DNA from 2 places in the Pedobacter sp. SAFR-022 genome. Region 1 is predicted to be linked to the other one. Evidence: riboswitches for the same ligand, from Rfam matches in the RefSeq annotation. Region 1 holds a riboswitch; the other holds the start of a gene.
What was found. A riboswitch is a leader RNA that binds a small molecule or an ion and turns the genes downstream of it on or off. The one in region 1 is predicted to bind S-adenosylmethionine.
Positions count from the first base shown of each region.

Region 1 (3,420 bases):
AGTGGTCCCGTAATGGGAACCAATTACATTGGCACATATGATATAGTGTTCTTCAGGATTGAACAACTCTTTCTTACCGAAGAGCCCTGTCCACCAGCTAAAGACATCTGAATTCGCCGTCAGTGCGTGACAAACCCAGATCACGTTATCTTTTTTTGCATTCAGCCGGCCATAAGTATGGTAAGCAACTCTGAAGTTCTTCAGTTGCTTACCACTTTCGAGTGTCAGGCCTTCTGCGGCATGAAAATATTGTACTTCGCTCATTTCAAATTAGCTTGCAACATCCGTACCCGAGATCTTCTGAAATGCCTGTTCAAAGTCAGCTTTTATGTCGTCAATATGTTCAATACCAACGGATACTCTCAATTGTGTAGGTGTTACACCTGCCTGGCGTTGTTCTTCAGCGCTCAATTGTTGGTGTGTTGTTGCAGAAGGCTGGATGATCAACGTTTTTGCATCACCCACATTGGCCAGGTGGCTCACCAATTTCAGATTGTCTACCAGCGTAATAGCCTGTTCTTTTTCCCCCTGAAGTTCAAAAGACAACACCGCGCCGAATCCATTCTGAAGGTATTTCTTCGCTAAAGCGTGATATGGACTGCTTTCTAGTCCAGGGTAACTTACACTCTTCACCGCAGGATGTTTCTCCAACCATGTTGCTAAAGCCAAAGCATTTTCAACGTGACGCTGTACACGTAATGATAAGGTTTCAAGACCCTGAATCAGTAAAAAGGAGTTAAAAGGAGAGATGGAAGGACCGAAGTCGCGCAAACCCTCAACTCTTGTACGGATTGCGAATTGAATGTTTCCAAAAGGACCACCAATTCCAAAAACATCATTGAACACCAGACCATGATAACCTTCGGACGGTTCGGTAAACTGCGGGTATTTACCATTGCCCCAGTTGTAGTTTCCGCCGTCAACGATTACACCGCCGATGCTGGTACCATGTCCGCCGATCCACTTCGTTGCCGATTCTACAACAACATTCGCCCCATGTTCCAGCGGCCTGAACAGGTATCCACCAGCACCAAAGGTATTATCTACGATCAATGGCAGATCATGTTTTTGAGCTATGGAGGAGATCCTTTCAAAGTCAGGAATGCTGAACGAAGGATTTCCAATGGTTTCTACATAGATCGCTTTTGTTTTCTCATCTATCTTGGCTTCAAAATCCTGCGGATTATCACCTTGTGCAAACTTTACTTCTATACCCAGCTTTTTGAAAGAGACTTTAAACTGGTTGTAACTGCCACCATATAGGTGTGTCGAAGAAACAAAGTTGTCGCCCGCTTGTAGAATGTTTGTCAAGGCAAGGAATTGGGCTGCCTGACCAGAACTTACCGCCACAGCAGCTACACCGCCCTCTAGTGCAGCGATACGCTTCTCAAAAACATCCGTCGTCGGGTTCATTAAACGGGTGTAAATGTTTCCGAATTCCTTCAATGCAAACAGGTTTGCACCATGTTCTGAGTTCTTGAATCCGTAAGAAGTGGTTTGATAAATTGGTACTGCGCGAGATCCTGTAGTTGGATCAATCTCTTGACCTGCATGTAGTTGCAGCGTTTCAAATTTATATGAAGTTGACATATCTTTAAATTAGTTAAAATTATTCTTGTAAAAAAGCGTACCCCGTTACGAGGCCTTCCTAATTGAATGGCTTAACATAGAAGGAAGATTTTTGAGTTTAAGATATGCAACAGCACATATCATCTGCAGCAGCTACAATTCTGCAAATGTTGGTTCCAGGTAGGATAAGAAGGTTGGATTGTGGCAAATGATTTTGTCTGACTGCCAACAGACGTTGATGGTTCGTTTTCATTTAGTTTAATATTATTTTTCCAGTGGCTCCATGCCCTCTGGTCAGGAATTGGCACCTTCTCGTGTTAGGAGGGTTGCCAGTGGGTTAATGAGCCTGTCTCTCGCCACTTCTTAATAAATCAAACCATTTACCGGTATTGATTAGTTCAGCATCGCTGATGTCACAAATGTATATTTTAGATCTTCAAGTTCAAAATTTTATTCTGAAAAAATATTTTCAGCTACCTAAAATTCGGATACTTGGAGCTAAAATATACGTTTGCCAAATAAAATAATTAGCCAAGGGCTTGGTTAAAATCTTCAATCAAGTCATCAACGTGCTCCAGCCCAACCGATATGCGCAGTAGGTTACCCGGGGTTTTGGTGTCAGGGCCCTCTACAGAGGCCCGGTGTTCGATCAGACTTTCTATGCCACCAAGACTCGTTGCTTGGGCAAACAACTTCACTTGATTAACCACCTTTTTTGCTTCTTCGAAGCCTCCTTTGATCAATACTGACATCATTCCACCGAAATCAGACATCTGTTCCTTTGCGATCTGATGTTGGGGATGTGAGGCTAGCCCTGGATAATAAACGGCTTCGATCTGCGGATGTTTTTCCAGGTACTGCGCCAAGGCCATACCATTGCTGCAGTGCCCGCGCATGCGGTAGGGCAATGTTTTGATACTTCGCACCAACAGGAAGCTATCGAAAGGTGATGGTACTGCTCCGCCAATTTGCTGGATATTACGGATTCGTTCCCAAACCTCATCCTTTTTCGCAGTAATCAAAGCGCCGCCCAGCACGTCGCTGTGTCCTCCAATATATTTAGTCGTGGAGTGCATCACAATGTCTGCACCTAAGGTAATAGGTTGCTGTAATATCGGTGAAGCAAAGGTGCTGTCGCAAGCCAGGATCAAATTATGCTTTTTGGTAATCGCACTGAGGGCCCTGATGTCTGTGATCTTCAATAGTGGATTAGATGGGGTTTCGATCCAAATCATCACCGTGTTTTCTTTGATGTAATCGGCAATGCCCCCGGTGTTGGTGAGGTCAACAAAATCGATCTCCAGACTGTCTTTAAAAATAGTCTGCAACTGTTTCTTAAAGCCCCAGTACATATCATCTGGTGCGATGATGTGGCTGCCAGGTTTCAGCGCCTGAAATACTGCCATTCCTGCTGCATTACCTGAGGAAAATGCGCAACATTCGACACCCTTTTCTAGCGTAGCGAGTAAATTTTCAAGCGTGGAGCGGTTTGGATTACTGACCCTGCTATACATATGTCCGCCTGGGTAGCCACCATTTTCATCCCTGAAAAATGTGGTAGATAAGCTAAGTGGCTGAGTAACATCACCCGTATTACTCTTTACTAAGTTCCCGGCATGTATGGCAATGGTTTCTGTTTTCATTTTAGTGTATTTTAAAAAACGTTCTTTTGATGAACAAAATTAAGGTTCGGAATTAATTGATCCACGCTTTGGCAGGATTTGTGTAAGTTATGATGAAAAAACAATTTTATGAAAAGAATATTAGTAATCGCAGCCATTTTGTGTAGTGCTATAATGGTGTTGCAAAGTTGTTCCTCAACAAAGAATGCCAGCACCATAAAGCGCGGTA
Region 1 covers NZ_JBQCME010000002.1:283,060-286,479, forward strand. Annotated here, with positions in the region: gene ACTHQF_RS07115 (homoserine O-acetyltransferase family protein) at 1-264, opposite strand, end outside; gene ACTHQF_RS07120 (O-acetylhomoserine aminocarboxypropyltransferase/cysteine synthase family protein) at 271-1,590, opposite strand; SAM riboswitch class I at 1,831-1,942, opposite strand; gene ACTHQF_RS07125 (trans-sulfuration enzyme family protein) at 2,097-3,212, opposite strand; gene ACTHQF_RS07130 (hypothetical protein) at 3,321-3,420, shown strand, end outside.

Region 2 (3,420 bases), on a different contig from region 1:
CAAAAGATTCCACCGCGTCCTTCCGGTTATCCGGCTTCCATAGAAACGTTTAAAGGACATACCGGACCAACCTTCGACCCGATCGCTGCAGCAGAATCAGCCGCCAGTACTACGCTGTCTTACCTGCTGGATGCTGAACGGGCGAGCCGCTTGATCGAGTATAATGCCAGAGACAAAAAGAACCCAAGCTTTATAGAAGTTGCTGACCGGCTAGTTGAAAAAACCTGGAAGACTGGAAAAGAAAAGGGCTATAAAGGAGAACTACAGACCGTGGTGAATAACCAGGTACTGAAGTACCTGATCATGCTTGCAGCGAATACCAGAGCTTCTGAAGTTGTACGCGGCCAGGCCTTGTATGAACTTGAAGAACTTAAAACCTGGATGAATAACAAACTGCCCAATGCTGATGCAAGGGATAAGTCGACCTACCTGTTCGCGCTGTCGCAAATAGATGAATTTAAACGGGAGCCCAACAAGTTTGTAACTCCTGAAGCTACCGAAATGCCTCCAGGCGCACCAATCGGCATGCCTGGCATGGACTTCTTAACTCAATGCAGTTACAACAACCTGTAACTATTTTGCCATAGGATAACCTTTATCCGTCCAATCGGCTTTGATGCTGGTTGGAAGGTTCAGGATCTTGGCATTGGTATAGCCTAGCTTTTGCAGCATAGTAAAAGCGGGCTTTACATTCGGGCAATGCTCAAAGGGGCAACAGCCACAATAAATGACAATCGGGCTGGTCTTCGGTTTATCCTTTAGTTCGGATTTAAGCTGTGCCAGCCCTTCTTCTTTACTTGCCGCAGCAAGTTTCTTTGCACCCTGGATGTTTCCCACGAATCCGATGTTGTAAATGTTCGGCTTTGCCGCCCTTGGATTCTGAAGGATGTCGACCAAAGTCTTGGTTTGCATCAGATGTTTATCCGGCCAGACCTGCTTTTTCAGGCTGAGGCCCTGCGCATTAGCTGTTACCACAAACAGCATACAGGCAAGGACATTTATACAAAGAAATTTAAGGTTTTTCATAGCTGGTAATTTTAGGTAAAGATAGAAGCTCCTATGCAAAGGGAAGCAACCAGGTTCAGAATAATATTTGGAGCAGAGCAACTGGTTGGACGCCGTTTACAATTTAATTGGCCTAAAATCCATTTTTCTTGTTTTATACTATTCTTTGTTGCATTTTTGTAGCTGCTTATAGAGAAAGATGGAGGGACAGACCCTGCGAAGTCTTAGCAACCTGTGCTTACAAGGTGCTACATTCTACTGGAGCCATTTCATCGCGGCTACAGAAAGATAAGTGATTCGAATCCTACCCCGGAATCTTGATTAAGCCTTTAGTATACACGCCTTTGCAATGATCTGCGAAGCAGGTATGCTTAATTACCTAGGAAATGAGCATTAGAGAAGAACTCGAAAAACGCATACTGATTATCGATGGTGCTATGGGCACCATGATCCAACGTTACCAGCTTACAGAAGCTGATTTCAGAGGAGAAAGGTTCAAGGATCATCCTTGCGACCTGAAAGGGAATAACGATTTATTAAACCTTACACGCCCTGATGTCATCAAGGCGATCCATCTGGAGTACCTGAAAGCAGGTGCCGATATCATAGAAACCAATACCTTCAGCACACAACGGATCTCCATGGCCGATTACCAGATGGAAGATCTGTCTTACGAACTGAGCTATGAAGGTGCAAGAATCGCCAAGGAAACCGTAAGGGAGTTTATGGCTGAACACCCGGAGCGCAGGAGTTTTGTAGCTGGGGCCATTGGCCCGACAAACCGCACGCTTTCCATGTCGCCCGATGTGAATGACCCTGGCTTCCGCGCCATTTACTTCGACGAGCTGGAAGCCGCCTATACCGAGCAGGTACGTGGACTGGTTGACGGCGGTGCTGATGTACTTCTGATTGAAACCATCTTTGATACGCTGAATGCAAAGGCTGCTATTGTGGCCATCAAAAAGTATGAACATGAAATAGGCCGTAAACTGGAGATCATGATCTCCGGCACGATTACGGATGCTTCCGGCCGGACCCTATCTGGCCAAACGGCAGAAGCATTCTTAAACTCAGTTGCGCATGCCAAACCGTTAAGCATTGGTTTTAACTGTGCCCTGGGTGCGAAAGAAATGCGGCCGCACATTGAAGAGCTTTCCGCAAAAGCAGGCTGCTACATTTCTGCTTATCCGAATGCAGGTTTACCAAATGAGTTCGGCGCCTACGACGAGCAGCCACATGAAACCGCACACTTCGTGGAAGATTTCATTGAGCATGGCTTTGTGAATATCGTGGGTGGTTGCTGCGGCACCACGCCTGATCACATCAAGTGCATTGCCGGGAAAGCGAAAAACGTACAACCCAGGAAGATTCCGTCCATTGACATGCACCTGCGTCTCAGCGGACTGGAACCTGTTACCATAACCCCAGAGAGTATCTTCGTAAACATCGGCGAACGGACCAACATTACCGGTTCACCTAAATTCTCCAAGTTGATCCTTGGAGGTGATTATGAGGGAGCACTCAGCGTAGCCCGCCAGCAGGTGGAAGGTGGTGCCCAGATCATCGATGTGAACATGGATGAGGGTATGATCGATTCAGAGGCTGCCATGACCAAGTTCCTTAATCTGATCGCCTCTGAACCGGACATTTCAAAACTGCCCATCATGATCGACTCCTCCAAATGGACGGTTATTGAAGCAGGTTTGAAGTGTATCCAGGGAAAAGGTATTGTGAACTCCATCTCCCTGAAGGAAGGTGAAGAGAAGTTTAAGGAAAGTGCAAGGAAGATCATGCAGTATGGTGCAGCTGTGGTGGTGATGGCCTTCGATGAACAAGGACAGGCAGACAACCTGGAACGCAGGATTGAGATCTGTCAGCGTTCCTACGACATCCTGGTGAACGAAGTGGGCTTCTACCCCGCCGACATCATCTTTGACCCGAACATTCTGACCGTGGGTACTGGCCTGGAAGAGCACAACAACTATGCGGTAGACTTCATTAACGCTACCCGTTGGATCAAGGAGAACCTGCCGCATGCACATGTGAGTGGTGGTGTTTCCAACATCTCTTTCTCTTTCCGCGGCAACAACACCGTGCGTGAAGCGATGCACTCCGCATTTTTGTACCACGCCATCAAGGCTGGCCTGACGATGGGTATCGTGAATGCGGGCATGTTGGAGGTGTATGAAGAAATTCCTCCAGTACTACTGGAACTGGTAGAAGATGTACTTTTCAACCGTCGCGATGATGCCACAGAGCGCCTGGTAGAATATGCAGATACGATTAAAAGTAAAGGCAAGGAAGTGGTGCGTAATGAAGCCTGGCGCAAAGGTACGGTTGAAGAAAGACTATCTCACGCCCTGGTAAAAGGCATTATAGAATACCTGGATGACGATGTTGAAGAAGCTCGTCAGC
Region 2 covers NZ_JBQCME010000007.1:43,821-47,240, reverse strand. Annotated here, with positions in the region: gene ACTHQF_RS15225 (zinc-dependent metalloprotease) at 1-573, shown strand, start outside; gene ACTHQF_RS15220 (rhodanese-like domain-containing protein) at 574-1,026, opposite strand; SAM riboswitch class I at 1,190-1,300, shown strand; gene metH (methionine synthase) at 1,392-3,420, shown strand, end outside.
Region 2: it holds a riboswitch for S-adenosylmethionine, as region 1 does, so the genes downstream of both, metH (methionine synthase) here and ACTHQF_RS07120 (O-acetylhomoserine aminocarboxypropyltransferase/cysteine synthase family protein) in region 1, are expected to answer to the same signal.